Regions from separate parts of the Streptomyces sp. NPDC002032 genome, predicted to be linked through region 3. Evidence: riboswitches for the same ligand, from Rfam matches in the RefSeq annotation. Region 3 holds a riboswitch; each other region holds the start of a gene.

Region 1 (9,967 bases), on a different contig from region 3:
CGCACCCGGCCGTCCTCACGCCCCCTGCGTCCCCCGCACCCCCTGCGGCCCGGGCGCCCCCCACCAAGCACCCGGACCCCACGGCCCACTCCGGCCCGGCGGGCGAACCGGCGTGCGCGCCGGCCTCCGCGGTCAGTACCGGCGGGGGCGCTTCCGCACCTGCCACATGTGCTGGTGCTCACGCATGATGCAGTCAGGCCTCCCCTCAGGGGGACTTGACGGGCTCCGACTCTCCTTGATCACTCACAGCCGCAGACGCGATGCGCGCCGCTGCCGCCGCCGCTGCGCCGGCCTGTCCGGCCGGAGTGGAGGACGTGTCTCCCGTGGAGCGGATGGAGTGGTCGTAGGTGAACGGCTTCCACCACTGCTCGGTGGGGACACCGGGCGAGGCCGGCTCGAAGGGCTGGCCCGGGATGGGCAGCGCGATCTTCTGGCCGGCCTTGTCCGCGGCGCTCACCGAACCCTCACCGGGCTCGTCCCACGGGTGGGGTGCGAGGTTGAAGGTGCCCCAGTGGATCGGGAGCATCACGCCGTGCGGCTCCCCGCCCTGGAGGTCCAGGTGCGCCCGCATCCCCTCTTCGGGGGTCATGTGGATCTCGGGCCAGTACTCGGAGTAGGCGCCGATCTGGATCATCGTGGCGTCGAAGGGGCCGTGCGCCGCGCCGATGCTCGCGAAGCTCGCCGTGCCGTCGGGCGTACTGGGCATGTAGCCGGTGTCTCCGCTGTGGAAGATCCGGTGTTCCTCGCCCGCCACGACCCAGGAGGCCCACAGGGTGAACTGCTGGTTGCGCAGACCGCGGCCGCAGAAGTGACGGGCCGGGGTGGCGGTCAGGGAGAGCCCCGCCACCTCGGTGCTCTCGTTCCAGTCGAGCTCGCGCAGCCGGTCGGGGCGCACGCCCCAGCGCTCCAGGTGCGCGCCGACGCCGAGCGGGACGGCGAAGACCGTGTCCGTGCTGGCCAGGGCCTTGATCGTGGGGAGGTCGAGGTGGTCGTAGTGGTCGTGGGAGATGACCACGACGTCGACCTCGCCGAGGGCGGCCAGCGGGACGGGGACCGGGTGCAGCCGCTTGGGTCCGGCGAAGGGGAAGGGGGAGCAGCGCTCGCCCCACACCGGGTCGAAGAGCACCCGGCGCCCGTCGATCTCGGCGAGGACGCTGGAGTGCCCCATCCACGTCAGGCGCAGCCCGCTGACCGGCGGCTTGGCCAGCTCGGCCAGGGTGGTCGGGTACACCGGGATGGGCGCGCCGGGGTTGCGCCGGAGCCGCTGCTCCTTGTGGAAGTAGATCTTGGCGAACTCGACCATCGACCCGGAGGGCCTGGTCCGGGCCCCCACGGGGTTCTGGAACACGCCGTCGGCGAAGTGGGGCGAGCGCAGGATCCGCTCCAGCCGGGCGCCGGACGGATCCGCGCCGAAGGCTTCGGGCCGCAGGGCGCGCAGCCGGGGACGCAGGGGAAGGGAGCCGGTCAAGGCGCCTCCTGGGAAAGGTGCAGGATGGAGTGGCACGGTGGTACGTCTACGACCATCCCAACGCACGCCGGGCCCCGAGGATTCCGCCCCGGGGCCACGTGTCCGCCCGTCCGCCCGCTCGTGCCTCCGCGCGCCCGCGCCGTCGCTAGAGCGGCAGCAGGTCGGGGCGCTTGGCCGCGACGTGGTCGCCGGAGGACTCCCCGCGCAGCCGGCGGCCGATCCAGGGCACGAGGTGCTCCCGCGCCCACTGGATGTTGTCCCGGGTGACGTCCACCGATCCGCGGGGCGGGGTCGGCGGCCACGGCTGGTCCGGATCGGTGGGGACCTCGTAGCCGAGGACCTGCGCGGCGCGCAGGGCGACCCGGGTGTGCCCCTCGGGTGAGAGGTGGAGCCGGTCGCCGTCCCAGGCCCGGCGGTCCTGTACGGACTTCAGGGACCAGAGGTCGAGGACCGGGCAGCCGTAGCGGTCGGCGATGGCGCGCACGTGGGCGTTGTACGTGGCGATCTTGCCCCGCAGGTGCTTGAGCACCGGCACGCCCCGGGTGTCGAAGCCGGTGGTGATCATGACGAGGCCCACGGCGCCGGTGAGGTCGGCCACGGCCGCCTCGAACCGCTCCGCCGCGTCGTCGGGGTCGCTGCCGGGCCGGATGATGTCGTTGCCGCCCGCGCAGAAGGTGACCAGGTCGGGGGCGAGCTCCTTGGCTCTGGGGACCTGTTCGGCCACGATCTGGTCGAGGAGTCTGCCGCGCACCGCGAGGTTCGCGTACCGGAAGTCGTGCTCGTCACGCCGGTCGGCCAGGAGTACGGCGAGCCGGTCCGCCCAGCCGAGATACGAATCCCCCGGTCCGGGGTCCCCCACGCCCTCGGTGAAGCTGTCCCCGATCGCCGCGTACGAGCCGATGGTCTTGGGTGTCGTCGTCGTCGCTGCCACGGGACACCATCCTTCACCCCCGCAACCAACCTACGCCAACGTAATGAGGGGTTGACGGACCGTGATCTATACCACGCGAGGGATAAGGAATAAGTACACGTGGGGCCGGGACCCCCCTCTGGCCCCGGCCCCACGCGTGTCCGAGCCGCCGCGGCGGCAGCCGTCAGACGCTCACGCCCTTGGAGCGGAGGTAGGCCAGCGGGTCGATGTCAGAGCCGTACGACGGTCCGGTGCGGATCTCGAAGTGGAGGTGCGGGCCGGTCACGTTGCCGGTGGCGCCGGAGAGGCCGATGCGCTGCCCGGCGGTGACGCTCTGGCCCGCCGAGACGGACAGCTGGGAGAGGTGGCCGTACTGGGAGTACTTGCCGTCGGCGTGCTTGATGATCACCTCGTTGCCGTACGCGCCTCCCCAGCCAGCGGAAACGACGGTGCCCGCGCCGACCGCCTTGACGGTGGTGCCGGTGCTCGCTATGAAGTCGACGCCGGTGTGGTAGCCGGAGGACCACATGCTGCCGCTCTGGTGGTACGGGGTGGAGGTGCCGCCGTCGACCGGGGCGACGAAACCGGAGCCGGTGGCGGGGGCGGCGGACTCGGCCGGGGCCGTGGACCCGGCGGGCGCCGGACGCTGGGCGGGGACCCGGGTGCGCTGCCCCTGCGGGGCGGCGGACTTCGGGGCCGGGGCCGCGTCGGCGGCGGTGTCACCGGTGGCGCCCTGGTCGGACGGCGCCTCGTCGGCCGCCGGAGCCTTGGTGGAGGATCCCTCGGCCGGGGCCTCAGGGGCCTTGGGGGCGGCGGCCCGGGCGGGGGCGCCGAGCGTCAGCCGGAGTCCCGGGTGGATGAGGGAGGGGTTCGCTCCGACGGCCTCGCGGTTGTCGTCGTAGAGCTTCTCCCAGCCCCCCGAGAGGTGGCGCTCGGCGGCGATCTTCGACAGGTAGTCGCCCGGTACGACGGTGTAGACGGCCGGGGCGGCGGCGGCCGACGCCGGCGCGGGGGCGGCGGTCCGGAGGGCCTCGGGGAGCGGCGCGGACAGCCCGGCCTGTGCGGGCGTCGCGGCCGGGGCGGCCGCCTGCGCGCCGGCGGCACCCATCAGCGGCAGCGCGAGGGCGGCGCCGCCGGTGCCGGCCACGGCGAGGCCGCGGGACAGGGATCGGGACTTCGGGCGGCGGTGCTTACCCTTTGCGGGCATGGCGAATTCCTCTCCGTCGCCTGCGAGGTGAGCTGTCGGGTTCGGACTGGAGATCTCCGGCCGTACCCGCGGTGCACGCGTACGACTTCACCCCGAGCCGTCCGGAAATGATCCGGAACGGCGGCTTACCTGGTTCCCCCGCTCCTGCCGCGAGCGTCGATGGTCGGGTGCGGTTCCCGGGCGGCGGCAGGATTAGGCGGTCCACCCGGATCGATCGCGAAGGTAATCGAGCGGGGCCGTACACAACAAGCCATGAATTCCCTGACGGAATCGCAGGTATGAGGGATCAACGGAATTCCCGTCACCCTGCGTCCATTCCTGGACGGCAACAGCCGCTCTGGCAAGGGAATTCACACATCGCGATCAGGCACGGACGGTCACCGTATGATCTGGCTCACGGGGCTTGGCGCGATCTCGCCTTCACCTATGGCAAGTTGGCCCCAAAGCGATCAATTCGGACACTCGCGACCACCAGGACCACCCGGAGGAGCACACGTGACCCAGCAGATACCCCAGCCCCTGCCCGGCGGCCCCGAGCCCGCACCGGAGTTGACCGGCGTCCGCAACTTCCGCGACGTGGGCGGCCTGGCCGGCGCCGACGGGCGGAGGGTCAGGCCGGGACGGCTGTTCCGAAGCGGACATCTCGCACATGCCACCGAAACCGATGCGGAGTTCCTCCGGACGCTCGGTCTGCACACCGTCTTCGACTTCCGCAACGGGGCGGACATGGCGCTGGAGGGCCCGGACGTCGAGCTGACGGGTGTCCGCAACGTGAACATCCCGCTGACGGACCCGGCCGACGGCCGGGAGTTCTGGAAGATGGTCCGCGAAGGGGACCTCGGCCAGCTCCGGACCGCGCTCGGCGAGGGCAGGGCGGCGGCCCGGATGACCCAGTCCTACCGGACCATGATCCTCTCCCGTACGGCCGAGCACGCCCGGGTGGTGCACGCGCTCGCCGAGGACAGCGTCCCGGCGCTGATGCACTGCGCCGCGGGCAAGGACCGGGCGGGCGTGTCGATCGCGGTGACCCTGCTCGCGCTCGGCGTCGGGCGCGAGGCGATCGTGGCGGACTACCTGGAGTCCAACGCCCCGCACAACCGCTACCGGGTGCGGCGCGGCGGCGACGCGGCCGAGGAACGCTCCCCCGAGGTGATGGAGCTGCTGGCGCCGCTGTTCGACGCGCGCGCCGAGTACCTGCTCGCCGCGTTCGGGACGATCGACGAGCGGTGGGGCGGAACGGAGCGCTACCTCACCGAGGGGCTCGGCCTGGCCCCCGCCACCCTGGAACGGCTGCGCGACCGGCTGCTGGACTGAGCCCCGGCCCCCGGCCCCGGCCCAGCCGGGGGCCGCGCCAGGGGGACGCGCCAAGGAGATCGCGCGCCAGGGGGCCCGGTGCGTACCGGGCCCCCCGGCGCGCACCGGGTCAGCGGTTGGCGACCGCCTGCTTCATCAGGGTCCGGCCGAAGTCCCACATCAGCCCGCCCCCGCCGTGTGCCTCGTCCATGACCTCCCGGAAGGCGCCGACGAACCGGTCCACGTCCCGCTCGTCGACGATCAGCGGCGGGATCAGCTTGATCACCTCCAGGTGGTCGCCCGAGACCTGGGTGAGGATCCGGTGCCTGCTCAGCAGCGGGGCCACCACCATCTGCGCGAACAGTCCCTTGCGGGCCGCCTGGAGCACGGCCCAGCGGCTGCGCAGCCCCAGGGAGGACGGCCGCCCGAACTCGATGCCGATCATCAGCCCGCGCCCCCGCACCTCGTGCAGCAGCTCGTACTCGTCCACCATGGCCGCGAGCCGGCCGCGCAGCAGGTCGCCCATGGCCCGGGCGTTCGCCACGACCTCCTCGTCCTCCATCACGCTGAGCACGGCCAGCCCGGCCGCCATCGCCTGCGCGTTGGAGCCGAAGCTCGCGGAGTGCACCAGCACCCGGTCCATGGAGGAGTAGACCCGCCGGAAGATCCAGTCCTTGCCCAGGGTCGCGCCGACGGGGACGTAGCCGCCGGAGAGGGCCTTGGCCACGCACACCAGGTCCGGTTCCACTCCCGGCTCGTGCTGGTACGCGTAGAAATCGCCGGTCCTGCCGAGGCCCGTCTGGACCTCGTCGGCGATCAGCAGCGCCTTGTGGCGGCGCAGCAGTTCCTGCGCGGCGAGCAGGAATCCGGGCGGGGCGGCGAGCACCCCCTTGCCCTGGACCGGCTCGACGATCAGCGCGGCGACGTCCCCGCGCGCCAGCTCGCGCTCCAGGGCGGCCAGGTCCCCGAGCGCGATCTTCGTATCGGGCAGCAGCGGGGCGAAGCCGTCCCGGAAGCCGCCTTCGCCGTTGACCGACAGGGAGCCCGTGGTGAGCCCGTGGAAGGCGTGGTCGCAGTAGAGGATCCTCCCCCGCCCGGTGGCGTACCGGGCGAACTTCAGGGCGGTCTCCACCGCCTCGGTGCCGCTGTTCCCGAAGAAGACCCGGTCCAGGTGGGGGCTGTACGAGAGCAGCTTCTCGGCCAGCAGCCCGGGCAGCGGCTGGCAGTCGAAGCGGGTCAGGTCGGCGAGCTGGGCGTCCAGTACGTCGTGCAGGGCCCGGCGCACCACGGGGTGGTGGCGGCCCAGGCCCATGACCCCGAACCCGGCCAGCATGTCGAGGTAGTCGTTGCCCTCGTCGTCCCAGAAGTGGGCGCCCTCGGCGCGCACGTACACCTTGTCGAAGCCGATGGTGTGCAGCATCCGGGGCAGCTGGTGGTTGAGGTGTCGGGCGTGCAGCTCGTACCGCTCCCCGCCGCGCTCGGCGAGGAGCGCGGCGAGGTCGAAGCCCCCGCCCCCTTCGGGCCGGGGCGTCATGACGAGGGGGCCCGGTTGCCGCCGATCGTCTCCCGGGCCGCGCGCAGGGACTCCTTGAGGGAGCCCATGGTGGCGAGGACGGCGGTGGGCTCGTAGCCGCAGTGCGCCATGCAGTTGGCGCAGCGCGGGTCCTTGCCGCGGCCGTACTTGCTCCAGTCGGTGTCGTTGATCAGTTCCCGGTACGTGGGCACGTAGCCGTCGCTCATCAGGTAGCAGGGGCGCTGCCAGCCGAAGAGCGAGTAATTGGGAATGGCCCAGGCCGTGCAGGGGAAATCCGCCTTTCCTTCCAGGAAGTCGAGGAAGAGCGGGGAGTGGTTGAGGCGCCAGCGCCGCCGGTTGCCGCCGGCGAATGCCTTCTTGAAGAGTTCCCGGGTCTGTTCGACGCCCAGGAAGTGTTCCTGGTCGGGTGCCTTTTCGTAGGCGTAGGCGGGCGAGATCATCATCTCGTCGACCTGGAGGTCGTCATTGAGGTAGTTCAGCACCTCGATGATCGTCTGGGGGGTGTCGGTGTTGAAGAAGGTCGAGTTGGTGGTGACCCGGAATCCCCGCCGCTTCGCCTCCTTGATCGCCGCCACGGCCTCGTCGAACACGCCTTCCTTGGCCACCGATTCGTCGTGGCGTTCGCGCAGTCCGTCGATGTGGACGGCGAAGGCGAAGTACGGGGACGGGGTGAACTTCTCGATCTTCTTGCGGAGCAGCATCGCGTTGGTGCAGAGGAAGACGTACTTCCGCTTCGCCACCAGCTGGCGCACGATCTCGTGGATCTGCGGATGCATCAGGGGCTCGCCGCCCGCGATGGACACCATCGGCGCCCCGGACTCCAGGACGGCGCCGACCGCCTGGGCGACCGGCATGCGCTGCTTGAGCACCCCGGCCGGGTGCTGGATCTTCCCGCACCCCTCACAGGCCAGGTTGCAGGCGTAGAGCGGCTCCAGCTCGACGATCAGCGGGAACTTCTCGCGCTTGCGGAGCTTCTGTTCGAGAAGATAGGTCCCGACCCTGATGGACTGTCGCAACGGCATGGCCATCTGGCTCACCTCCTGGGGAGCAGCAACGAACGGTGCCAGTCATAAAACGCGGGCCGTACGGCACGCAGCACACGGAAGGCCGATATTCCACCGCGGACCGTGCCGATACGGACGAGCTCGTGCTCCGGAGCGTCCACGATCACCCGGACGGCCGCAACCGGGCGGCCGCCGTGGTCGTGCGCGGTCCACAGGGTGGCCGCGGACTCCATGTCGACCGCGACGGCGCCGGTGGCGCGCAGCCGGGCGCGCTCCTGGCCGCGGACGACGTGGTCTGATCCGGTCAGTGCGCCGGTGTGCACGGTCCGGCCGGGAACGGCCCGGGCCAGTGCCTCGGCGAGCAGGGTGGGGCCGGTGCAGGCGACCGTGCCCCGTGGGTCCCGGGTCTCCTCGGCGACGACCAGGTCGCCGGGGTTCATGCCGGGGAGCAGACCGGCGCAGAAGCCGGTGGCCAGGACGGCGGCCCCCGCCATGCCGGGCCGCCCCAGGGCCCGTACGACGGCGCGCTCGGCCGCGCGCGGGCCCATGCCCGTGCGCAGCAGCGCCCCGTCCGGCGCGCCGCCGCCGCGCGCGGTGCGCAGGGCCGCCGCCTCGATGCGCAGGGCGCAGGCGATCAGCAGCGGGGGCCGGGCGGCGGAGGTCATCCGGCCTCCTCGGCGCGGGCCGCGGGGGTACGGGCGCGGCCGGGCACGGCGGGCTCGCCGTGGAGGTAGCGGCCGAGCGCGGTGAGCGGGAACACCTGCCGGTAGAGGTGGTAGTTGATGGAGAAGTCCCAGGGGAAACCGGTGCCGGTGAAGTAGGGCTCGTCCCAGGTCCCGTCGGGGCGCTGGGTCTCCACCAGGTACGCCAGTCCCCGCTCGACGGCCTTGCCCCCGCGCTCGCCCGCCGACAGCAGGGCCATCAACGCCCATGCGGTCTGCGAGGGGGTGGAGGCGCCCTTTCCGGCCCAGGAGCGGTCCTGGTAGGAGCGCTGGTCCTCGCCCCATCCCCCGTCCCCGTTCTGTACGGTTTCCAGCCAGCGCACGGCCCGCCGGATCGCGGGGTGCTCGGGGGCCACGCCGGCGGCGGTGAGGGCCGGGACCACCGAGCCCGTCCCGTACACGTAGTTGGTGCCCCAGCGGCCGAACCAGCCGCCGTCGGGCTCCTGTTCGGCGAGCAGCCAGGCGATGCCGCGGCGGGTGCGGGGGTCGGCGGCCTTCCCCTCGAAGGCGAGCATCTCCACCACGTGGGCGGTGACGTCGGCGGAGGGCGGGTCGATGACCTCCCCGAAGTCGCAGAAGGGCAGCCGGTTGGGCAGGGTGCTGGTGTTGTCGGCGTCGAAGGCGCCCCAGGCGCCGTTCTTCGACTGCATGCCGAGGTTCCAGGACACCCCGCGGGCGATGGCCGCCTCGACCTTCGCGGGTTCGGGGTGCCGGATGCGGCGCAGGGCCAGTACGACTTCGGCGGTGTCGTCGATGTCGGGGTAGTTGTCGTTGTGGAACTCGAAGGCCCAGCCGCCGGGTTCGAGGCCGGGGCGGCGCACGGCCCAGTCGCCGCTGCGCCGGATCTCCTCGCCGAGCATCCAGTCGGCGGCCTTGACCAGGGCCGGATGGTCGGGGGCCAGGCCCGCGTCGGCCAGCGCGATGGCGGCGAGGCAGGTGTCCCAGACCGGGGACTGGCAGGCTTCGATCATCCGGGCGCCGTCCTCGCGCCAGACGGCGAAGCGGTCGAGGGATTCCAGCCCGGCCCGCATCACCGGGTGCCGCAGGTCGTAGCCGAGCAGGTGCAGGGCGATGACCGAGTACACGGCGGGTGGCTGGATCCCGCCCCAGCAGCCGTCGTTCTCCTGGCGTTCGATGATCCAGCGGCCCGCGGCGGTCATGGCGGCCTTGCGCAGCCGGCGCGGGGCGAACCTGCGGTAGACGTGCAGGGCCTTGTCCATGCGCTGGAAGGCGCCGTCCCAACTGGCCAGCGGAGCAAGTGGTCTGGCCGCGTAGGGGGCGCGGGCGTCGGTGTGCAGCTCGTCCAGGGGGAAGGGCGCCGGGCGGACGGGCCGCAGCGCGGAGACGACGGTGAGGGGGACGATGGTCTGGCGGGCCCAGCAGCCGAAGTCGTAGATGTTCAGCGGCACCCAGGGTGGCAGGAAGACCAGCTCGGGCGGGAGTTCGGGCAGGTGGTCCCAGTTCCACCAGCCGAAGAGGGCCAGCCAGATCCGGGTGAACACCCGGGCGGAGGCGATCCCCCCGTGGGCCCGGATCCAGGCCGAGGCGCGGGCCATGTGGGGGACGTCGGGCGGGTCCCCGGCCAGCCGCAGGGCGACGTACGCCTCGATGGTCGCGGAGAGTTCGGGCGGTCCGCCGTGGAAGGTGGCCCAGGTGCCGTCGTCCCGTTGTTCGCCGCGGATGAAGAGGGCGGCGGCCCGGGTGACGGCCTCGTCGCGGATGCCGAGGAACTGCCGCAGCAGCAGGTCTTCGGCGTCCATGGTGACGTTGGTCTCCAGGTCGCCCTTCCACCAGCCGGCCGCGTCCTGGCGGTCCAGCAGCTCGCGGAT
Region 2 (9,967 bases), on a different contig from region 3:
GGTGCTGTCCGAGGACCACCTCACTCCGGTCGCCGCCGTCTGCCTCTGGTACGACGTCGGCTCGCGCCACGAAGTCAAGGGGCGGACCGGTCTGGCTCACCTCTTCGAGCACCTGATGTTCCAGGGTTCGGCGAGCGTACCGGGCAACGGGCACTTCGAGCTGGTCCAGGGCGCCGGCGGCTCCCTGAACGGCACCACCAGCTTCGAGCGCACCAACTACTTCGAGACGATGCCGGCCCACCAGCTGGAGCTCGCCCTGTGGCTGGAGGCGGACCGCATGGGCTCGCTGCTGGCGGCCCTGGACGAGGAGTCCATGGAGAACCAGCGCGACGTCGTGAAGAACGAACGCCGCCAGCGCTACGACAACGTGCCCTACGGCACCGCGTTCGAGAAGCTGACCGCCCTCGCCTACCCCGAGGGCCACCCGTACCACCACACCCCGATCGGCTCCATGGCCGACCTGGACGCCGCGTCCCTGGAGGACGCGCGCAACTTCTTCCGTACGTACTACGCGCCCAACAACGCCGTCCTGTCGGTCGTGGGTGACATCGACCCCGCGCAGACGCTCGCCTGGGTCGAGAAGTACTTCGGCACCATCCCCTCGCACGACGGCAAGCAGCCCCCGCGCGACGGCTCGCTCCCCGAGATCATGGGCGGCCAGCTCCGCGAGGAGATCGTCGAAGAGGTACCGGCCCGCGCGCTGATGGCCGCCTACCGGCTGCCGCACGACGGCACCCGCGAGTGCGACGCGGCCGACGTGGCGCTGACCGTGCTGGGCGGCGGCGAGTCCTCCCGCCTGCACAACCGCCTGGTGCGGCGCGACCAGAGCGCCGTCGCGGCCGGCTTCGGCCTGCTGCGCCTGGCCGGCGCGCCCTCGCTGGGCTGGCTGGACGTCAAGACCTCCAGCGGCGTCGAGGTGCCCGCCATCGAGGCGGCCGTCGACGAGGAACTCGCGCGGTTCGCCGCCGAGGGCCCCACGGCCGAGGAGATGGAGCGCGCCCAGGCGCAGCTGGAGCGGGAGTGGCTGGACCGGCTGAGCACCGTCGCCGGCCGCGCCGACGAACTGTGCCGCTACGCCGTGCTGTTCGGCGACCCGCAGCTGGCGCTGAGCGCGGTGGGGCGCGTCCTGGACGTCACCGCCGAAGAGGTGCAGGCCGTGGCCGCGGCCCGGCTGCGCCCCGACAACCGTGCGGTGCTCGTCTACGAGCCGCTGCCCGGCTCGGACGAATCCGACGAGTCCGACGAGTCCGACGAGAACGAGAACGAAGGGGCGGAGCAGTGAGCGACGCCGTAGCCGTCACGATGGCCTTCCACCCGCGCCCCGAGGCCGGCGAGGCCAAGCCCTGGGCCTTCCCGGCCCCCGAGCGCGGCGCCCTCGCCAACGGCCTGACCCTGCTGCGCTGCCACCGCCCCGGCCAGCAGGTCGTCGCGGTCGAGGTCAACCTCGCGGCCCCGCTGGACGCCGAGCCCGAGGGCCTCGACGGGGTGGCCACCATCATGGCCCGTGCCCTGTCGGAGGGCACCGACAAGCACTCCGCCGAGGAGTTCGCCGCCGAGCTGGAACGCTGCGGAGCCACCCTCGACGCGCACGCGGACCACCCCGGACTGCGGGTCTCCCTGGAGGTCCCGGCCTCCCGCCTGCACAAGGCCCTCGGCCTGCTCGCCGAGGCGCTGCGCGCGCCGGCCTTCGCCGACAGCGAGGTCGACCGCCTGGTGCGCAACCGGCTCGACGAGATCCCGCACGAGCTGGCCAACCCGCAGCGCCGCGCCGCCAAGGAGCTCTCCAAGGAGCTGTTCCCGGCGGACCTGCGCATGTCCCGCCCGCGCCAGGGCACCGAGGAGACGGTCGCCCGGATCGACTCCGCGGCCGTCCGCGCCTTCTACGAGGCCCACGTGCGCCCCGCCACCGCCACCGCGGTGGTCGTCGGCGACCTGACCGGCATCGACCTGGACGCCGTGCTGGCCGACACCCTCGGCGCCTGGACCGGCAACACCGCCGAGCCGCGCCCGGTGCCGCCGGTGACGGCGGACGACACCGGCCGGGTCGTCATCGTGGACCGGCCCGGCGCGGTCCAGACGCAGCTGCTGATCGGCCGCATCGGGCCCGACCGGCACGACATCGTCTGGGCGCCGCAGGTGCTCGGCACGTACTGCCTCGGCGGCACCCTCACCTCGCGCCTGGACAAGGTGCTGCGCGAGGAGAAGGGCTACACCTACGGGGTGCGGGCGTTCGGCCAGGTGCTGCGCTCGACCGCCGACGGCAAGGGCGCCTCGATGCTCGCCATCAGCGGTTCGGTGGACACCCCCAACACCGGTCCCGCGCTGGAGGACCTCTGGAAGGTGCTGCGCACGCTCGCCGCGGAGGGTCTGACCGACGCCGAACGCGACGTGGCCGTGCAGAACCTGGTGGGCGTCGCCCCGCTGAAGTTCGAGACGGCCGCGGCCGTCGCGGGCACCCTCGCGGACCAGGTGGAGCAGGAGCTCCCCGACGACTACCAGGCGCAGTTGTACGCACGGCTGGCCGAAACCGGTACGGCGGAGGCCACTTCGGCGGTCGTGCGGGCCTTCCCGGTGGACCGGCTGGTGACGATCCTGGTGGGCGACGCGGCCCAGATCGAGGAGCCCGTACGGGCCCTCGGCATCGGAGCGGTCACCGTCGTCACGAACTGACGGTGCGTTTGGGAGGGGCTTCGGCGGATCATCCGCCGGAGCCCCTTTTGTCTGTTTCGTCGTGTGGTTGCGCGTATGGGGTGTGGCGTACGCAACAAAAGGGCTCGTGTGTTTGGCGATTGACTGATGATCCGCCTAGCGTCGGACGTGCTGTCCGTCACTTGTGACCGCCGCACCGGCGGCACCGGACAGCGATCGCCGAGTCCCCGTCAGGCGCGAGCCTGGGGAGCCGGGGACCCACATCAGTCCCTGGGGTGAATCGGACCGCCTCGTCAGAGGAGGCCCGTAGGAGACCTTCCTGCTCCGAACCCGTCAGCTAACCCGGTAGGCGAGAGGGAAGGAAAGGATCAACCCCTTCATGGCCTCTGGCAGTCGTGTCGCCGGTAAGCACCGTGGTTCCAGCCGTCTGAGCCGCAAGACCGCCGGCTATGCCGGTGTAGCCGCCCTCGCCACCACGGGTGTGGTCGCCGCCGTCGCCGCCCCGGCGTTCGCCGCGGACCACAGCGCCCCCTCGGTCGAGGAGACCGGCCAGACCGCGATCGTCGTCGCCGACGGCCTCCAGGACGACCTCGAGGTGCAGGCCGCGTCGCAGCAGGTCGCCGCCGAGGCCGTCGCCGCCCAGGCGCAGGCCGAGGCCGAGGCCAAGCAGCGGGCCGCGGAGGCCAAGCGGGCCGCCGAGGCCAAGGCGAAGACCGAGCGCGAGGCCGCCGAGCGCGCCGCCCGCGACGAGGAGCGCAAGCGCCTCAACACCTTCGTCGCCCCCATCGAGGGCTCGTACGTCAGCACCCAGTACGGCGCCGGCGGCGGCATGTGGTCCTCCGGCAGCCACACGGGCATCGACTTCCACGCCGACGAGGGCACCTCGGTCCACGCGGTCGGCGCGGGCGTCATCGTCGAAGCCGGCTGGGGCGGCGCGTACGGCAACAACGTCGTCATCAAGCACAACGACGGCACCTACACCCAGTACGGCCACATGGTCTCGCTGAACGTCTCGGTCGGCGAGAAGGTCACCGCGGGCCAGCAGATCGGCCTGTCGGGCTCCACGGGCAACTCCAGCGGCCCGCACCTGCACTTCGAGGCCCGCACCGGCCCCCAGTACGGCTCGGACATCAACCCGCTCGCCTACCTGCGCAGCCACGGCGTCGGCGTCTGACCCGCACCGCACCACCCGCACCACCCCGCACTTCGGAAGAAGGCCCCGGCTCCCAGAGCCGGGGCCTTCTTCGTCCTGCCCGCCGCGGCGAAATGTTTCGGATATCCGGCCGTCATCGGAAATTATCGTGAGCTGCAATAGAGTCGCAGCACGGTCCCGAATCCGGCGAAGGTGCCGGGCGGATAATCCAGCGGAGGTCCGGCCTTGCGTATTCCGGCGCACGCGGTGTGCACAGCGATCCGCGACGACATCGTCTCCGGCTTCTTCGGTCCGGGCGGCCGGCTGACCGAGGAGGTGCTCGCCCGGCGCTACGGGGTCTCGCGCGTCCCCGTGCGCGAGGCGCTGCGCACTCTGGAGTCCGAGGGCTTCGTCACCACGCGGCGGCACGCCGGCGCCTGCGTGGCGGAGCCGACCGAGCAGGAGGCCGCCGATCTGCTGGAGCTGCGCGCGCTGCTCGAACCGCTGGCCGCCTCCCGGGCCGCCCGGCGGCGTACCGAGGCCCACCTCAAGGTGCTGCGCGGATTGGTCAGGCTGGGCCAGGAACGGGCCCGCAAGGGGCAGGGGGAGGATCTACGGGCCCTGGGGGGCTGGTTCCACGAGACGCTCGCCCAGGCGTCCGGGAGTCCCGGGCTGACCGCCCTGCTGATCCAGACCCGGCGCAAGATCGCCTGGATGTACGTGGTGGGGGCGCCGGCGCGGCCGGCGGACTCCTGGGCGGAGCACGGCGCGATCGTGGACGCGGTGGCGCGCGGGGACGCGGAACGGGCTGCGGCGCTGACCGCCTTGCACGCGCAGCGGGCCGCCGTCGTGCACCGGCCGCGGGTGAGGACTTCGCAACCTGCCGTCAACACGGCGAGCGGTCGTTATTAACAAGGGTGCCGTATACAGAGGGGTGAGCGGATCCGATATCTCGACGGCCGCCGTATTCTTTGGTGGCCGGAATTCTCGGAAATGCCTTCCATTCCGTAAGCCGGAACCGGAGCCGGAGCGGTAAGCCGTAATCCCGAGCCCGAGCCCGAGCGGAGCCGGAAAACGCGGAAGCCGCCGTCCCCGGGGTGGGGGGACAGCGGCTTCCGCGTTACCGGACCCGAAGGGTCAGACGGTCTCCGGGAGCTCCTCGAGGCCCTCGGCGACCAGCTTCGCGAGGCGGTCCAGCGCGGCGTCCGCACCCTCGGCCTCGGAAGCGAGAACGATCTCCTCGCCGCCCTGGGCGCCCAGGCCCAGGACCGCCAGCATGGAAGCGGCGTTGACGGGGTCGCCGCCCGCCTTCGCGATGGTCACCGGGACGCCGGAAGCGGTCGTCGCCCGGACGAAGATCGAGGCGGGACGAGCGTGCAGGCCCTCGGCCCAGCCGACGTTGACGCGGCGCTCTGCCATGGTGATGCCCTTCAGGTTCTTACGGTTGTCTAGACCAGTCTCTCACGACGCCCGGACTGCTCGGACCGACCTTCGGCCCCTTTCCACCGCCGTTCGGCCCTCCCCAGCTTGCACTGCTTTGCCCCGGCCCGCCGCATCCGCCGCGCGCGCCGCGTCCGGCCCGTACGTCACCCCCGCCACGGGGCCGCGCCGCCCCTTAAGGTGGCCCCATGACCACCGAGTCGGACCCCTCGTACCCGGCCCACTGGGAAGCGGACGTCGTGCTGCGCGACGGCGGCACGGCCCGGATCCGCCCCATCACGACCGAGGACGCGGGCCGCCTGGTCAGCTTCTACGAACAGGTCTCGGACGAGTCGAAGTACTACCGGTTCTTCGCCCCCTACCCCCGGCTCTCCGACCGCGACGTGCGCCGCTTCACCCACCACGACTACGTCGACCGGGTCGGCCTCGCCGCGACCATCGGCGGCGAGTTCATCGGCACCGTCCGCTTCGACCGCATCGGCCCCGACGGCCGCCCGGCCCCGGTCCCCGCCGACGAGGCCGAGGTGGCCTTCCTCGTCCAGGACGCCCACCAGGGACGCGGGGTCGCCTCCGCCCTCCTCGAACACATCGGCGCGGTCGCCCGGGAACGCGGCATCCGCCGGTTCGCCGCGGAGGTGCTGCCCGCCAACACCAAGATGATCAAGGTGTTCACGGACGTCGGCTACCAGCAGAAGCGCAGCTTCGAGGAGGGCTCCGTCCACCTCACCCTCGACCTCGAACCCACCGCCGAGTCCCTCGCCGTCCAGCGCGCCCGCGAACAGCGCGCCGAGGCCCGCTCCGTCCAGCGGCTGCTCGCCCCCGGCTCCGTCGCGGTGATCGGCGTCAGCCGCTCCGGCTCCGGCGTCGGCTCCGCCGCGCTGCGCAACCTGCGCGACGGCGGCTTCCACGGCCACCTCTACGCCGTCAACGCGGCCCGCGCCCCCGGCATCGGCGGGGACCTGCTCGACGGGGTGCGGGCCTACCGCACCGTCGCCGACATCGGCGCCCCCGTCGACCTCGCCGTCATCGCCGTCCCCGCCGACCGGGTCCCCGACGCGGTCGCCGCCTGCGGGGAGCACGGCGTCCAGGGGCTGGTGGTGCTGTCGGCCGGATACGGCGAGAGCGGCCCGGCCGGACTGGCCCGCCAGCGCGAACTGGTGCGCCAGGTCCGCTCCTACGGGATGCGGCTCATCGGCCCGAACGCCTTCGGGGTGATCAACACCGCGCCGGACGTGGAACTCAACGCCTCGCTCGCGCCCGCCCCCGCCCGGGGGCGGATCGGCCTGTTCACCCAGTCCGGCGCGATCGGGATCGCCCTGCTGTCCGGGCTGCTGCGGCGCGGCGAGGGCCTCTCGTCCTTCGTGTCCGCCGGGAACCGGGCCGACGTCTCCGGGAACGACATCCTCCAGTACTGGTACGACGACGAGGCCACCGATGTGGCCCTGCTCTACCTGGAGACCCTCGGCAACCCGCGCAAGTTCACCCGGCTCGCCCGCCGCACCGCCGCCGTCAAGCCGGTCGTCGTCGCCCGCGGCGGCCGGCACACCCCCGCCGGACACGTGGTCCCCGGGACCCGGCTGCCCGACGCCACCGTCTCCGAGCTGCTGCGCCAGGCCGGAGTCATCCGCGTCGACACCATCACCCAGCTGGTCGACGTCGGCCTGCTGCTGGCCGGGCAGCCGGTCCCGGCCGGACCGCGGGTGGCCATCCTCGGCAACTCCGAATCCCTCGGCGTGCTCACGTACGACGCCTGCCTCGGCGAGGGCCTGCGCCCCCGGCCCCCGCTCGACCTGACCACGGCCGCGACCCCGGCGGACTTCCGGGCCGCCCTGTCCGCGGCCCTCGCCTCCGAGGACTGCGACGCCGTCGTCGTCACCGCCATCCCCTGGGTGAGCGAGCACGCGCTGGCCGACGACCTCGCGGAGGCCCTGCGGGAGGCGGCCGCCGAGGTCCCCGGCAAGCCCGTCGCGGTGGTCCACGTGGAGCTTGGCGCGCTGGTCGAGGCGCTGTCCGCCGTACGGGCCGCCCCACCGGCCCCGCCCACACCACCCGCCCCGCCCGCCCCCGCCGAGCCGGGCCTGCGGACCGCGCCCGCCCCCGCGCCGGCCGCCCCCCGGGCCGACCCGCGCCCCGGCCGGCGGATCCCCGCCTACCCCGCCGCCGAGCGCGCCGTGAAGGCCCTCGCCGAAGCCGTCCGCTACGGCCAGTGGCGCCGCGCCAACGCCGAGGCCGGCCAGGTCCCCGAGTACGAGGACATCGACGAGACCGGCGCCGCCGCCCAGCTCGCCACCCTGCTGGCCGCGGTCCCCGAGGGCACCGCCCTGACCCTCGACGAGGCCGACGCCCGCGAGCTGCTCGCCCGCTACGGGATCCCGGTCCGGGCCGTCCTGCCCGCCCCCGGCCCCGACGCCGCCGTCCGCGCGGCCCGGATCCTCGGGTTCCCGGTCGCCCTCAAGACCACCGCCCCCCACCTGCGCCACCGCGCCGACCTGGGCGGCGTACGCCTCGACCTGACCACCGAGGCCGAGCTGCGGCGCTCGTACGAGGAGCTCACTGACACCCTCGGCAAACCCGCCGAGCTGCTCCCGGTGGTCCAGGCGATGGCACCGCGCGGGGTGGACACCGTCGTGCGGGCCGTCGTCGACCCGGCCGCCGGCACCGTCCTGTCCTTCGGACTCGCCGGAGTCGCCTCGGAGCTGCTCGGCGACACCGCGCACGGCCTGGTTCCCGCCACCGACCGGGACGCGGCCGCGCTGATCCGCTCCATCCGCGCCGCACCCCTCCTCTTCGGCTGGCGCGGCAGCGACCCCGTGGACACCCGGGCCCTGGAGGAACTGCTGCTCAGGCTGTCCCGGCTCGTCGACGACCACCCCGAGGTGGCGGGCGTCAGCCTGGAGCCGGTCGTCGTCGCCACGGACGGCCTCTCCGTGCTCAGCGCCACCGTCCGCGTGGGCCATCCGCCCGCCCGCACCGACCTCGGCCCGCGCACCCTTCCCAGCTACTGACCGCCGGGCAGGTAGGGGGACCCCGTACGGGCCTTAGGATGGACCTCATGGCGAAATCCGGTACGACGACCCAGGGGCTGCGCGCGGCGATCGAGCGCAGCGGCTACTACCCGGCCCTCGTGGCCGAGGCGGTTGAGGCCGCCGTGGGCGGCGAGCCGATCTCGTCGTACCTGGTCCACCAGGAGACCACCTTCGACTCCAACGAGGTGCGCCGGCACGTCACCGTCCTGGTGCTGACCGGCAACCGCTTCATCGTCAGCCACACCGACGAGCAGGCCGCCGACGCCGGGTCCCCCTCCCCGTACGCGACCACCTCCACCGAGTCGGTCAAGCTCGCCAGCATCTCCTCGGTGGTGCTGAGCCGCGTCGTGGCCAATCCGGAGTCGTACACGCCCGGCCAGCTGCCCCGCGAGGTCGTCCTGACCATCGGCTGGGGCGCGGTCTCGCGCATCGACCTGGAGCCCGCCGCCTGTGGCGACGCGAACTGCGACGCCGACCACGGCTACACCGGCAACTCCACCGCCGACGACCTGAGCCTGCGCGTCAGCGAGGCGGGCGACGGACCGGAGACGGTCCGCCAGACCCTGGTCTTCGCCCAGGCGCTCTCGGAAGCCACGGCGGCGACCGCCACCTCCGCCCGCTGATGTCGTACTCCGCGCCGCCGAACTGGCAGGACGAACCGGAACTGCTCGACCTCGCCGGCGCCCCGGTCCCGCACTACGGGACCGGTTCTCTCGCCGACCTGCTGCCGACCCTGGCCGCCGGACAGGGCGTGCCCGGTCTCACCGCCGGGATCGCCGAGCTCACCCCGGCCGACCGGAACTGCGTGTTCCTGGTCGACGGCATGGGCTGGGAGCAGATCAAGGCCCACCCCGCCGAGGCCCCGTACCTCACCTCCCTCCTCGCGGGCTCGCGCGGCGGCACCGGCCGGCCGATCACCGCCGGCTTCCCGGCGACCACCGCCACCTCGCTGGCCTCCGTCGGCACCGGCCTGCCCCCCGCCCGGCACGGCCTGCCCGGCTACGCCGTGCGCAATCCGGCCTCCGGCGAGCTGATGAACCAGCTCCGCTGGCAGCCGTGGACCCCGCCGAAGCCCTGGCAGCCGTACCCGACCGTGTTCCAGCTCGCCGACGCGGCCGGGGTGCACACCGCCCAGGTGTCCGCGCCCGCCTTCCAGAGCACCCCGCTCACGAAGATCGCCCTCAGCGGCGGCACCTTCCACGGGCGGATGACCGGCGAGGAACGGATGGACCTCGCGGCGATCCAGCTCGCCGCCGGTGAGCGCTCGCTCGTCTACACGTACTACAGCGAGCTCGACGGGGCCGGACACCGGCACGGCGTGGACTCCGACGCCTGGCGCGGCCAGCTCATGTACGTGGACCGCCTGGTCCAGCGCCTCGTCGAGCAACTCCCGCCGCGCACCGCGCTGTACGTGACCGCGGACCACGGCATGGTGGACGTCCCCTTCGACGAGGAGGCGCGCATCGACTTCGACGACGACTGGGAGCTGGGCGCGGGCGTGGCCCTGCTCGGCGGTGAGGGCCGGGCCCGGCACGTGTACGCGGTACCGGGCGCCGAGGCCGACGTCCTGACCGTGTGGCGCGAGGTGCTCGGCGACCGCTTCTGGGTCGCCGGCCGCGAAGAGGCCCTGGAACTGGGCTGGTTCGGGGCCCCGGGGGAGTGCGACGAGCGGGTCTTCGGCCGGATCGGCGACGTGATCGCCGCCGCCCAGGCCGACGTG
Region 3 (9,967 bases):
CCGCGCGCCGACCGAGAACACCGCGTCCGTCACCGGGTTGTCGATGCTCTGCACGTTGCGGCCGCGCGAGGTCCAGCCCGCGCCCAGCGCCTGCATGGTGCGGGTGAACACGTCCGGGGTGTGGCTGCTGTAGTAGGCGCCGCCCTCACCGCCCAGCAGCATCGGGTCGTTGCCCGACAGGGCGGGCCGGCCCGCGTCGGTCCGGTACGCGGGCCAGCCGTCGGCCCGCGCGAGGGCCTCGGCGCGCCGGGTGTGCGCCGCGTTCCAGGACGGGTAGTCGTCCAGCCCGGCCAGTTTCCCCTTGTGCCCGTACGCCGTCGTCGCCGCGGCCTGCCCCACCAGCGCCAGGGCCAGCAGACCGGCCGCGGGCAGCAGCAGCCGCGGCCGGCGCAGCGCCCACCAGGCCCCGGCCGTCAGTGCCAGCCCGCCGCCGAAGAGGCCGTACCCCCAGCCCGTGGCGAGGGGGCTGGCGCTCGCCCAGCCCAGCGCCGCAGCCAGCACCGCCGCGCCCGCGGCGAGGGACCGCGCCGAGGGGAGTCCGGCCGCCAGGCCCGTCCACGCGGCGATGACCACGATCCCGGCCAGCACGAAGGTCTGCCGGTACGCGCTGCCGTTGGGCGTCGCGAACAGGTGCCAGGCCAGGTGGGTCGGCGCCCACTGCAAGGAGAGCAGCACCGCCGCGACGAGTCCCGCCCACCACCACCGGGTCCGGGCGGGCAGGGCCCGGTGGAAGGGGAGCGCCGCCGCCAGCAGCAGCGTCCCGGTGCCCACGAACACGGCGGGGGAGTTGAAGGAGTACGTCGCCGGCATCAGCCGCGCGAACAGGTCGGACCACGGCACCGGCCCGAACTGCCGCGACCAGCCCGGGTAGGCCTGCTTCGAGCTGAGGAAGAGCGGTACGAGCACGGGCGCGGCCAACGCGACGCCGAGCACGGCCGTCCCCGCCGCCCGGCCGGCCACCAGGGCCCGCTCGCGCACCCCCTCCCGGGTGAGCACCACTCGCACCAGCAGCACCAGGGCGGCGCCCAGCGTGGCCATGTAGGCGGTGTAGAAGTTCGCGGTCCACGACACGGTCACCACCAGCACGCCCAGTACGGGCCGCCGCCCGCGCAGCGCCCACTCGCCGGTGAGGCACAGCAGCGGGAAGGCGATCAGCCCGTCCAGCCACATCGGGTTGTAGGAGGCCTCGATCACCGACCATCCGCACAGCGCGTACGAGGCCGCGAGCAGCCCGGCCGCCCACCACGGCCCCCGCCGCTGGGTGCGCAGCAGCCAGGCCATCGCCGCCGCCGCGGCCGCCATCTTCAGCACGGTGACCACGTACACCGCGAGGTCGATGTCCGCGCGCGGGAACAGCGCCACCAGGACGGCGAAGGGGCTCGTCAGGTAGGTCCCGAGGTCGGGCAGGAAGCTGGTGCCGTACCCGGACTGCCAGTTGAAGAGGATCCCGCCCTGCGCCCGGCCGTGCAGCAGGTCCCACAGGTGGGCGTGGAACGGCACGAACTGGTTGCCGAGGTCGTTGACGCTGCGATGCCGGGGCCCGTACGGGAACACCCGCGCGACCGCGTCCCCGCCGCACACGGCGACGAGGGTGACCAGGGCCGCGAACGCCGACCCGGCCAGGCCGGAGCGGCGCGGGGAGCGCCGTGCGGAGGGGGACGCCGGGCGGTCCGCGGCGCGGTGCGGGGCGAGCGCTTGAGTCGACATGGTGAGGCGACCATCCCAGGAACGGGCGCCGCGGTGGTAGCCGGGGAGTGAACTCGCACCCCAACACCCCCGGAATCGTTGGTCGAAGCGGTGGCCCGGACCACCCTGACTGCATACCATCGATCACCGCACGGCCCTTGTGCACCGACGCACAATCTCCCGGCCCTGGAGGCTCCTTTGCACCGTCGCACAGCGCTCTCCGTCTCCGTCGCCCTGCTCGCGGCGGCCCCCCTGCTGACCGCCTGCTCGGGCGGTACCCGACCCGGTACGGCGGCGGTCGTCGGCGGGGAACGCATCACCACCTCCGCCCTCCAGGCCCAGGTCAAGGACGTCCGCGCGGCGCAGAACCGTTCCGGTCAGGGCGCCCAGCTCATCGAGGCGACCGCCGGACTGGAACGCCTGAAGCTCAACAAGATGATCCAGACGGCCGTTCTGGAGCGGGCCGCCGACGACGCCGGCCTGAGCGTGACCCCCAAGGAGATCGAGGAGGTGCGCAAGGCGCAGCTCCAGCAGGCGGGCGGCCGGGCGGGGCTGGAGGCGGCCGCGCTCCAGCAGGCGCAGCTGGCGCCGGACCAGCTGGAGGCGGACACCCGCTTCAAGCTGCTGCGCGACAAGCTCTTCGCGCACTACGGCAGTCAGGACAAGGCGCTGGCCAAGCTGGGGGAGGCGGCGAAGGCCCTGCACATCGAGGTCAACCCGCGCTACGGCAAGTGGGACGCGCAGCAGATCATCCTCGGCGATCAGCAGACCCCGTGGATCACCCAGCGCAGCCGGTCCGAGGTACCGGCCCTCGGCGGCGCGTGACGTACGGGCGGAGGTAGGTTCGGAGGGTGACCGACCACACCGCCGAACCCGCCCCCGCGTCCGCCCCCGCGTCCGCCCCCGGCTCCGCTCCCGGCCCCGCCGCCGCAGAGCCCGTCGGCCGGATCGTCCTGCTGACCGCCAGCCACCGGGTCGCCCCCGGGCTGCTGTCCTGGCCGGCCTGGCAGACCCTGCACGCCGCCGACCTCGTCCTGTGCGCCGATCCGGAGCACCCGCAGCTGCCGTACCTGCGGGAGGCCGGGGTGCGGGTGGTGCGGGAGGCGCCCGACGCCGAGGGGCTCGTCGGGGCCTGCGCGGGCGGCCGTACGGTCGTGGTGCTCCCGGGCGGCGAGGGGGACCGGCGGCTCACCGACGGCCTGGCCCGCCTCGCGGGCTCCGGCCGCGTCAGCATGCCCGACCTGGAGCTGCTGCCCGGCTCGTACGACCTGCCGGGTGCGCGGCTGCTCGACCTCGTGCAGGTGATGGACCGGGTGCGGCGCGAGTGCCCCTGGACCTCCGCGCAGACCCACGAGGGGCTGGTGAAGTACGCCATCGAGGAGGCGTACGAGCTGGTCGAGGCCATCGAGGACGGTGACCGGGCGGCCCTGCGCGAGGAGCTCGGGGACGTACTGCTCCAGGTCGTCTTCCACGCCCGCATCGCGCAAGAGGCGGCGGCCGCGGAAGAAGGGGCGGTAGAAGGAGTAGAGGGAGAAGAAGAGGAGGGCGCGGTGGCGTTCTCCATCGACGACGTCGCCGGGGACCTGGTGGACAAGCTGATCCGCCGCCACCCGCACGTCTTCGGGGACGCGCGGGCCGATTCCCCCGAGGACGTCAACGCGCACTGGCAGGCCACCAAGGCGGTCGAGAAGCAGCGGGAGTCGGTCACCGACGGGATCCCGGTGGCCCAGCCCGGGCTCGCGCTCGCGGCCAAGCTCGCCGGCCGGGCCCGCGCGGCGGACCTCGGGGTGGAGCTTCCCCGGGGCGAGGGCATCGGCTACGAACTGCTCGCGCTGGCGGCGCGCGCCGAGGCGGAGGGGACGGACCCCGAGACGGCGCTGCGGGCTGCGGCCCGCGCCTACCGGGACGCGATCAGGGCCGCCGAGGGCGTCGGCCGGTCCGCCGGCTGAGCCGCCGGCCGGTCCGCCGGCCGGGTCAGTCCGCGCGGCGCGGGGCGCGTGCGGCGGGGTCGTGCCAGTGCGGGTCGGGGCGGTTCAGGAACCACTCGCCGAAGCCGAGGGGCCGGGTCCGGGCGGAGCCGGAGGCGGGGACCGCGTCGTGGAAGAGCCGCTCGGGGAGGGTGCCGAGTTCCTCCAGGAGGTGGGCGGTCTCCTCGATGAACGGCGACGGCCCGCTGAGGTAGACGTCCTGCTCCCGCCACAGGGCCCGGTGGCCGAGGGCGGTGGCCAGCCGGTCGGTGGCCTGGTTGCGGTGCTGCCCGGGCGCGGGGGTGATGTAGGTGACGCCGAGCCAGCCACAGGAGGCGGCGTACGCGTCGATGAGCGGGCGGTCGTAGAGGTGGGCGGCGTCCCGGGCGACGACGAAGAGCCGTACGTCCTGATCGGGAGGGCGTTCCACCAGGTCCTCCAGCAGGGCCCGGACCGGCGCCCAGCCGGTCCCGGCGCCGATCAGGGTCAGGGGGCGGTCCGCCCGGCGCAGGAACAGGCCGCCGCCGGGGGCGCCGAGCCGCAGCCCCTCGCCGGGCCGGACCTCGCGGACCAGGGCGGTACTGAGCAGGCCGCCCTCGATACGGCTGACGTGCAGGTCGACGGTGGTGTCGGCGCGGGGCGCGTTGCCGAGGGAGTACGTGCGCCAGGTGGCCGGGACCCGTTCGCTGCTCACACTGACGTACTGGCCGCTCCGGTAGGGGAGCGGGGCGTGCGGGCGCAGGGTCAGTACGGCGATGTCCTCCCCGTACTGGAGGTGGCGCACCACCTCGGCGTCCCACCAGGGCGGGTCGGCGCTCGCCCGGGCGCCGGTCGTCATGGCGTCGGCCATGACCTGGTAGGCCTCGCTCCAGGCCTTCTCGACGTCGGGGGTCCAGGCCTGGCCGGAGGTCTCGGCGAGGGCGGCGAGCAGGGAGGTGCCGACGGCGGCGTAGTGCTCGGGGCCGACCAGGAACTTGCGGTGGTCGCGGCCGAGGTCGCGTAGATAGGGGACGAGGGTCCCGCTCTCCAGGTGGGCGATGACATGGGTGAGCGCGGCGAAGAGCCGGTCGCGCTGGCGTTCCATGCCGTCGGCGGAGGGCGGGAAGAGGGTTCGGAGTCCGGGGTTGTGCCAGAAGAGGTGGGCGTAGAAGAACTTGACCGCGTGCTCGGCCCGTCGCTCCACCACCGCGAAACTGCGTTTCAAGATCCTCACATCCACAAAACCGAAAGTAGGAAGGGCGGGGAAGGCGAGGTCAAGGGACGGCCGATCTACGGACAGCCGCGGCGAACCACCTATATGGGGTGGCGGCCGCCGGGCGGGATAACGTCATCGGGTGCATGAGCAGACCTCCCCGCCCCCCGCCGACCCCGCCGCCCCCCAGGGCCCGACGCTCTTCGACTGGGAGTTCGCGACCGACCCCTACCCGGCGTACGCCTGGCTGCGCGAGCACTCCCCGGTGCACCGCACCAAGCTCCCCAGCGGGGTCGAGGCCTGGCTCGTGACCCGGTACGCCGACGCCCGGCAGGCCCTCGCGGACCAGCGGCTGAGCAAGAATCCCGCGCACCACGCGGAACCCGCGCACGCCAAGGGCAAGACGGGGATCCCCGGGGAGCGCAAGGCGGAGCTGATGACGCACCTGCTGAACATCGACCCGCCGGACCACACCCGGCTGCGGCGGCTGGTGTCGAAGGCGTTCACCCCGCGCCGGGTCGCCGAGTTCACCCCGCGCGTGCAGGAGCTCACCGACCACCTGATCGACCGGATCGTCGAGAAGGCGGGGGACGCGGAGACGGGCGAGGCCGATCTCATCCATGAGTTCGCCTTCCCGCTCCCCATCTACGCCATCTGCGAGATGCTCGGCGTACCGCGCGAGGACCAGGACGACTTCCGCGACTGGGCCGGGATGATGATCCGCCACGGCGGCGGCCCGCGGGGCGGAGTGGCCCGGTCCGTCAAGCAGATGCGGACGTACCTCGGGGAACTCATCCACCGCAAGCGGGATGATCTGGGCAATGACCTCATCTCGGACCTGATCCGGGCGAGCGACCACGGGGACCACCTCACGGAGGCGGAGGCCACCGCGATGGCCTTCATCCTGCTGTTCGCCGGCTTCGAGACCACGGTGAACCTGATCGGCAACGGGCTGCACGCCCTCTTCATGAACCCGGACCAGCGGGTGCGCCTCCAGGACTCCCTCGCGGCGGGGGAGAGCGCCCTCCTGGAGACCGGCATCGAGGAACTCCTGCGCTACGACGGCCCGGTGGAGCTGGCCACCTGGCGGTTCGCCACCGAGCCCCTGACCCTCGGCGGCCGGGACGTCGCCGCCGGGGACCCCGTCCTGGTGGTCCTCGCGGCGGCCGACCGCGACCCCGCCCGGTTCGCGGACCCGGACACCCTGGACCTCTCCCGGAGTGACAATCAGCACCTCGGCTACGGCCACGGCATCCACTATTGTCTCGGCGCCCCGCTCGCCCGTCTCGAAGGCCAGACGGCGCTCGCGACTTTGCTGACGCGTCTGCCGGATCTGGAACTTGCCGTTCCCCCTGCCGACCTGCGCTGGCGCGGCGGGCTCATCATGCGGGGCCTGCGCACCCTGCCGGTCCGCTTCACACCCCGAAACGGTTGAGCGCGGCCCGCGCCGCGGGGCGGCGGCGCGCCCGCCCGGCAACACGGCTCCGGATTCCGGTCGCCTGACCGGAAGTCAGTCCACCGTCGAACTTGTGACATCCGTTCGAAGGCGGCTAGGTTCTGCCGTTACCCCGCCGTTATGCGAAAGGTGCAGCCTCATGCGTTCCGGGAACGGCCGCCACAGACGTCCCCGCCAGGTACCCGCCCTGGTCGTCACCGCCGGAGTCACCGGCTCCGCCCTGGCCCTGCCGCTGCTCGCGGCGGGCAGCGCGGGTGCCGCGGACACCGCCACCTGGGACAAGGTCGCCGACTGCGAGAGCGGCGGCACCTGGAGCGCCAACTTCGGCAGCGGAGCCTACGGCGGGCTCCAGTTCACCCTGGAGCAGTGGAAGAACGCGGGCGGGCTCGCCTACGCCGAGCGCCCCGACCTCGCGAGCCGCTCCCAGCAGATCGCCGTCGCCGAACGGGTGCTGGCCTCCCAGGGCCCCCAGGCGTGGCCGCTGTGCTCCGCCTCGGCCGGGCTGACCCAGCAGGGGCCGGCGGCCCAGGTGGACCCGGGCAACGCCCCGGGGCCGGTCGCCCCCTCCCCGTCCCGGCCGGACGCCTCGGTGCCCGCCACCGGCTCGGGCGGGAAGCCGACGGACTTCGGCGCCCCGACCCCGCAGCCGGGCTCCTCGCCCTCCGCCGGCCCGAGCGGCCTGCCGGACTACCCCCTGGGTCCCACCAGCGGACTGCCCGTCATGCCCGACCCGGACTATTCGGTGCCCTCCACCGACCTGTCGGTGCCGCCGACGACCACCCCGGCCACTCCGGGAACCCCGTCCACCCCGGGGACGCCCTCCACCCCGGCGGACCCGACCGCCCCGACGGCCCCGGTCAGCCCGACCGCCCCGGTGGACCCGACGGCCCCGGCCGTCCCCGGGGCCACCCCGGGAGCCGCCACCCCCGCTGCCGAGAAGGGCGACGGCGCGGGCAAGCACCGCGGCCCGGCGGCCATCGAGGTGCCGGCGGCCCCTGGCGCGGCGTCAGGCGCCGCCGCGGAGCCCACGTACACGGTGAAGCCGGGCGACAGCCTCGCCGCCATCGCCCACGCCAACGGGCTCACGGGGGGCTGGAACGCCCTCTACCAGGCCAACGAGCAGGTCATCGGCGGGGACGCGGACCTCATCAAGCCCGGCCAAAACCTGGATCTAACCAAGGAATAGGGGCAGTTCGGGCATCCGGAAAGAGCTGAATGTCCGTTATCGGCAAGTGAGACATGCGTCTCTTCCGGTCAACTGGCGTGTCTCGTTCCGGAACTTCCGCAAACCCTGCCCTCACCTGCGCAAACGTGCACTTTCGGAACGCAAGTAGGCCGGTTTCTCCCTGATGTCGCGCGTTGAACATCCGGGAGAGACCTGTCTACCTTCTGAATCGCTCGCCACCGCGAGCTCCTTCGACCGCATCGCCGAATCCTGCCGGCGGACGGAGGGAACAGTCGTCGCGCAAGCGCCGAAGGCAGGAGCGGGGGAACCAAGGTAGTCGCCGGGAACGGCCGTTGAGAGACGGTCACGACCGGCTAGGGGTTAAGCCACGTGCTCGACACGTGACCGGGCAACTCATCCGCCCGAACCCGACAGCTCACCTCGAAGGCGTCGGTGAGGAGAAATCCATGCTGCTTTCCGGCAAGGGCAAGCACCGCCGCGGCTCCAAGGCCGTCCGCATCGTCACGCTCGCCGGTGTCGCCGGTGTCGCCGTCGCGGCCCCGCTGATGGCCGCCGGCTCCGCCAGCGCCGCCACCGCCACGGAGTGGGACAAGGTCGCCTCCTGCGAGTCCGGCGGCAACTGGGCCATCAACTCGGGCAACGGCTACTACGGCGGTCTCCAGTTCTCCGCCTCCACGTGGGCCGCGTACGGCGGCAAGGCGTACGCCGCGCAGGCCAACCAGGCCTCCAAGTCGCAGCAGATAGCCATCGCCGAGAAGGTCCTCAAGGGCCAGGGCAAGGGCGCCTGGCCGTCCTGCGGCGTCGGCCTGTCCAACTCCTCGTACAACGGTGGCGGCTCGACCTCCACCCCGGCGAAGCCGAAGCCCGCCACGCAGCCCGAGGCCGCGAAGCCCGCGAAGCCCGCGCCCGTGAAGCCGGCCACCCCGAAGGCGGAGTCCAAGCGCCCCGCCGAGGCCCCGGTCACCCGCTCCGAGCGCTCCGAGACCCCGGCGCCGGTCAAGACCGCCCCGAAGTCCGGCGCCGTGAAGACCGGCAACGGCTCGTACGAGGTCAAGGAGGGCGACACCCTCGGCACCATCGCCCAGGCCAACGGCGTCCAGGGCGGCTGGGAGAAGCTCTTCGAGCTCAACAAGGACATCGTCGACGACGCTGACCTGATCTTCCCGGGCCAGAAGCTGAAGGTCGGCTGAACTCCCGCGCAACAACCCGGCCGCGCCCGCTGACGGCGCGCCACCCGTGACACCGTGACACCGTCCGCCGCCCGGCGCGTATCCCCCCACGCGCCGGGCGGCGGCGTGCTGTCCGCCCAGCCGCCCGTCCCGACGGGCCTCCCGGCGCCGCCGAGGGTGCCCGCGTCCCGGAGCCGTATGTCCGGGAAGAGGGGTATTCGGTCCCTTTTTCGTCCCAGGACCCGGGCGGTCGGACGGTCGAGTGCCCCGAGCCGGTTAGGCTCTAGTCGGCAAGGCCGTCCCACGGCCTGACACGCCACCGCACACCCAGCGTCACATCCCAGAAGGAGATGCTCGTGCCGTCCATCGACGTCGTCGTAGCCCGGGAAATCCTGGACTCCCGAGGCAACCCCACGGTCGAGGTCGAGGTGGGCCTCGACGATGGCAGCACCGGCCGTGCTGCCGTTCCGTCCGGCGCCTCCACCGGTGCATTCGAGGCCATCGAGCTCCGTGACGGTGACCCCAACCGTTACATGGGCAAGGGTGTCGAGAAGGCCGTCCTCGCCGTCATCGAGCAGATCGGCCCGGAGCTCGTCGGCTACGACGCCACCGAGCAGCGCCTGATCGACCAGGCCATGTTCGACCTGGACGCCACCGACAACAAGGGCTCCCTCGGCGCCAACGCCATCCTCGGCGTCTCCCTGGCCGTCGCGCACGCCGCGTCCGAGGCCTCGGACCTGCCGCTCTTCCGCTACCTCGGCGGCCCGAACGCGCACCTGCTGCCCGTTCCGATGATGAACATCCTCAACGGTGGGTCGCACGCCGACTCCAACGTCGACATCCAGGAGTTCATGATCGCCCCGATCGGCGCGGAGTCCTTCTCCGAGGCGCTGCGCTGGGGTGCCGAGGTCTACCACACCCTCAAGAAGGTCCTGCACACCAAGGGCCTGTCCACCGGCCTCGGTGACGAGGGCGGCTTCGCCCCGAACCTGGAGTCCAACCGCGCCGCGCTGGACCTCATCGTCGAGGCCATCAAGCAGGCCGGCTACGTCCCGGGCAAGGACATCGCGCTCGCGCTCGACGTCGCCGCGTCCGAGTTCTACAAGGACGGCAAGTACGAGTTCGAGGGCCAGTCCCGCTCGGCCGCCGAGATGACCGAGTACTACGAGGAGCTCGTCTCCGCGTACCCGATGGTCTCCATCGAGGACCCGCTGTACGAGGACGACTGGGCCGGCTGGAAGACCCTCACCGACAAGCTGGGCTCCAAGGTCCAGATCGTCGGCGACGACCTCTTCGTCACCAACCCGGAGC

The links. Region 3 has a riboswitch for cyclic di-AMP ahead of ACFYYT_RS20900 (transglycosylase family protein). Riboswitches for the same ligand answer to the same signal wherever they lie in the genome.
Region 1: another riboswitch for cyclic di-AMP. It lies ahead of ACFYYT_RS29225 (peptidoglycan DD-metalloendopeptidase family protein); the one in region 3 lies ahead of ACFYYT_RS20900 (transglycosylase family protein).
Region 2: another riboswitch for cyclic di-AMP. It lies ahead of ACFYYT_RS15435 (M23 family metallopeptidase); the one in region 3 lies ahead of ACFYYT_RS20900 (transglycosylase family protein).

Annotation. Positions count from the first base shown of each region.
Region 1 covers NZ_JBIASM010000016.1:109,073-119,039, reverse strand. The annotation lists gene ACFYYT_RS29235 (MBL fold metallo-hydrolase) at 206-1,468, opposite strand; gene ACFYYT_RS29230 (SGNH/GDSL hydrolase family protein) at 1,614-2,399, opposite strand; gene ACFYYT_RS29225 (peptidoglycan DD-metalloendopeptidase family protein) at 2,563-3,585, opposite strand; cyclic di-AMP (ydaO/yuaA leader) riboswitch at 3,590-3,754, opposite strand; gene ACFYYT_RS29220 (tyrosine-protein phosphatase) at 4,081-4,899, shown strand; gene ACFYYT_RS29215 (aspartate aminotransferase family protein) at 5,009-6,412, opposite strand; gene hpnH (adenosyl-hopene transferase HpnH) at 6,409-7,440, opposite strand; gene ACFYYT_RS29205 (1-hydroxy-2-methyl-2-butenyl 4-diphosphate reductase) at 7,446-8,081, opposite strand; gene shc (squalene--hopene cyclase) at 8,078-9,967, opposite strand, start outside.
Region 2 covers NZ_JBIASM010000005.1:312,714-322,680, reverse strand. The annotation lists gene ACFYYT_RS15445 (pitrilysin family protein) at 1-1,282, shown strand, start outside; gene ACFYYT_RS15440 (M16 family metallopeptidase) at 1,303-2,670, shown strand; cyclic di-AMP (ydaO/yuaA leader) riboswitch at 2,857-3,016, shown strand; gene ACFYYT_RS15435 (M23 family metallopeptidase) at 3,029-3,823, shown strand; gene ACFYYT_RS15430 (GntR family transcriptional regulator) at 4,028-4,693, shown strand; gene ACFYYT_RS15425 (HPr family phosphocarrier protein) at 4,919-5,200, opposite strand; gene ACFYYT_RS15420 (GNAT family N-acetyltransferase) at 5,410-8,226, shown strand; gene ACFYYT_RS15415 (DUF5998 family protein) at 8,274-8,870, shown strand; gene ACFYYT_RS15410 (nucleotide pyrophosphatase/phosphodiesterase family protein) at 8,870-9,967, shown strand, end outside.
Region 3 covers NZ_JBIASM010000008.1:264,933-274,899, forward strand. The annotation lists gene ACFYYT_RS20870 (YfhO family protein) at 1-1,707, opposite strand, end outside; gene ACFYYT_RS20875 (SurA N-terminal domain-containing protein) at 1,885-2,511, shown strand; gene ACFYYT_RS20880 (nucleoside triphosphate pyrophosphohydrolase) at 2,634-3,635, shown strand; gene ACFYYT_RS20885 (globin domain-containing protein) at 3,661-4,866, opposite strand; gene ACFYYT_RS20890 (cytochrome P450) at 4,988-6,280, shown strand; gene ACFYYT_RS20895 (transglycosylase family protein) at 6,441-7,487, shown strand; cyclic di-AMP (ydaO/yuaA leader) riboswitch at 7,762-7,931, shown strand; gene ACFYYT_RS20900 (transglycosylase family protein) at 7,934-8,677, shown strand; gene eno (phosphopyruvate hydratase) at 9,007-9,967, shown strand, end outside.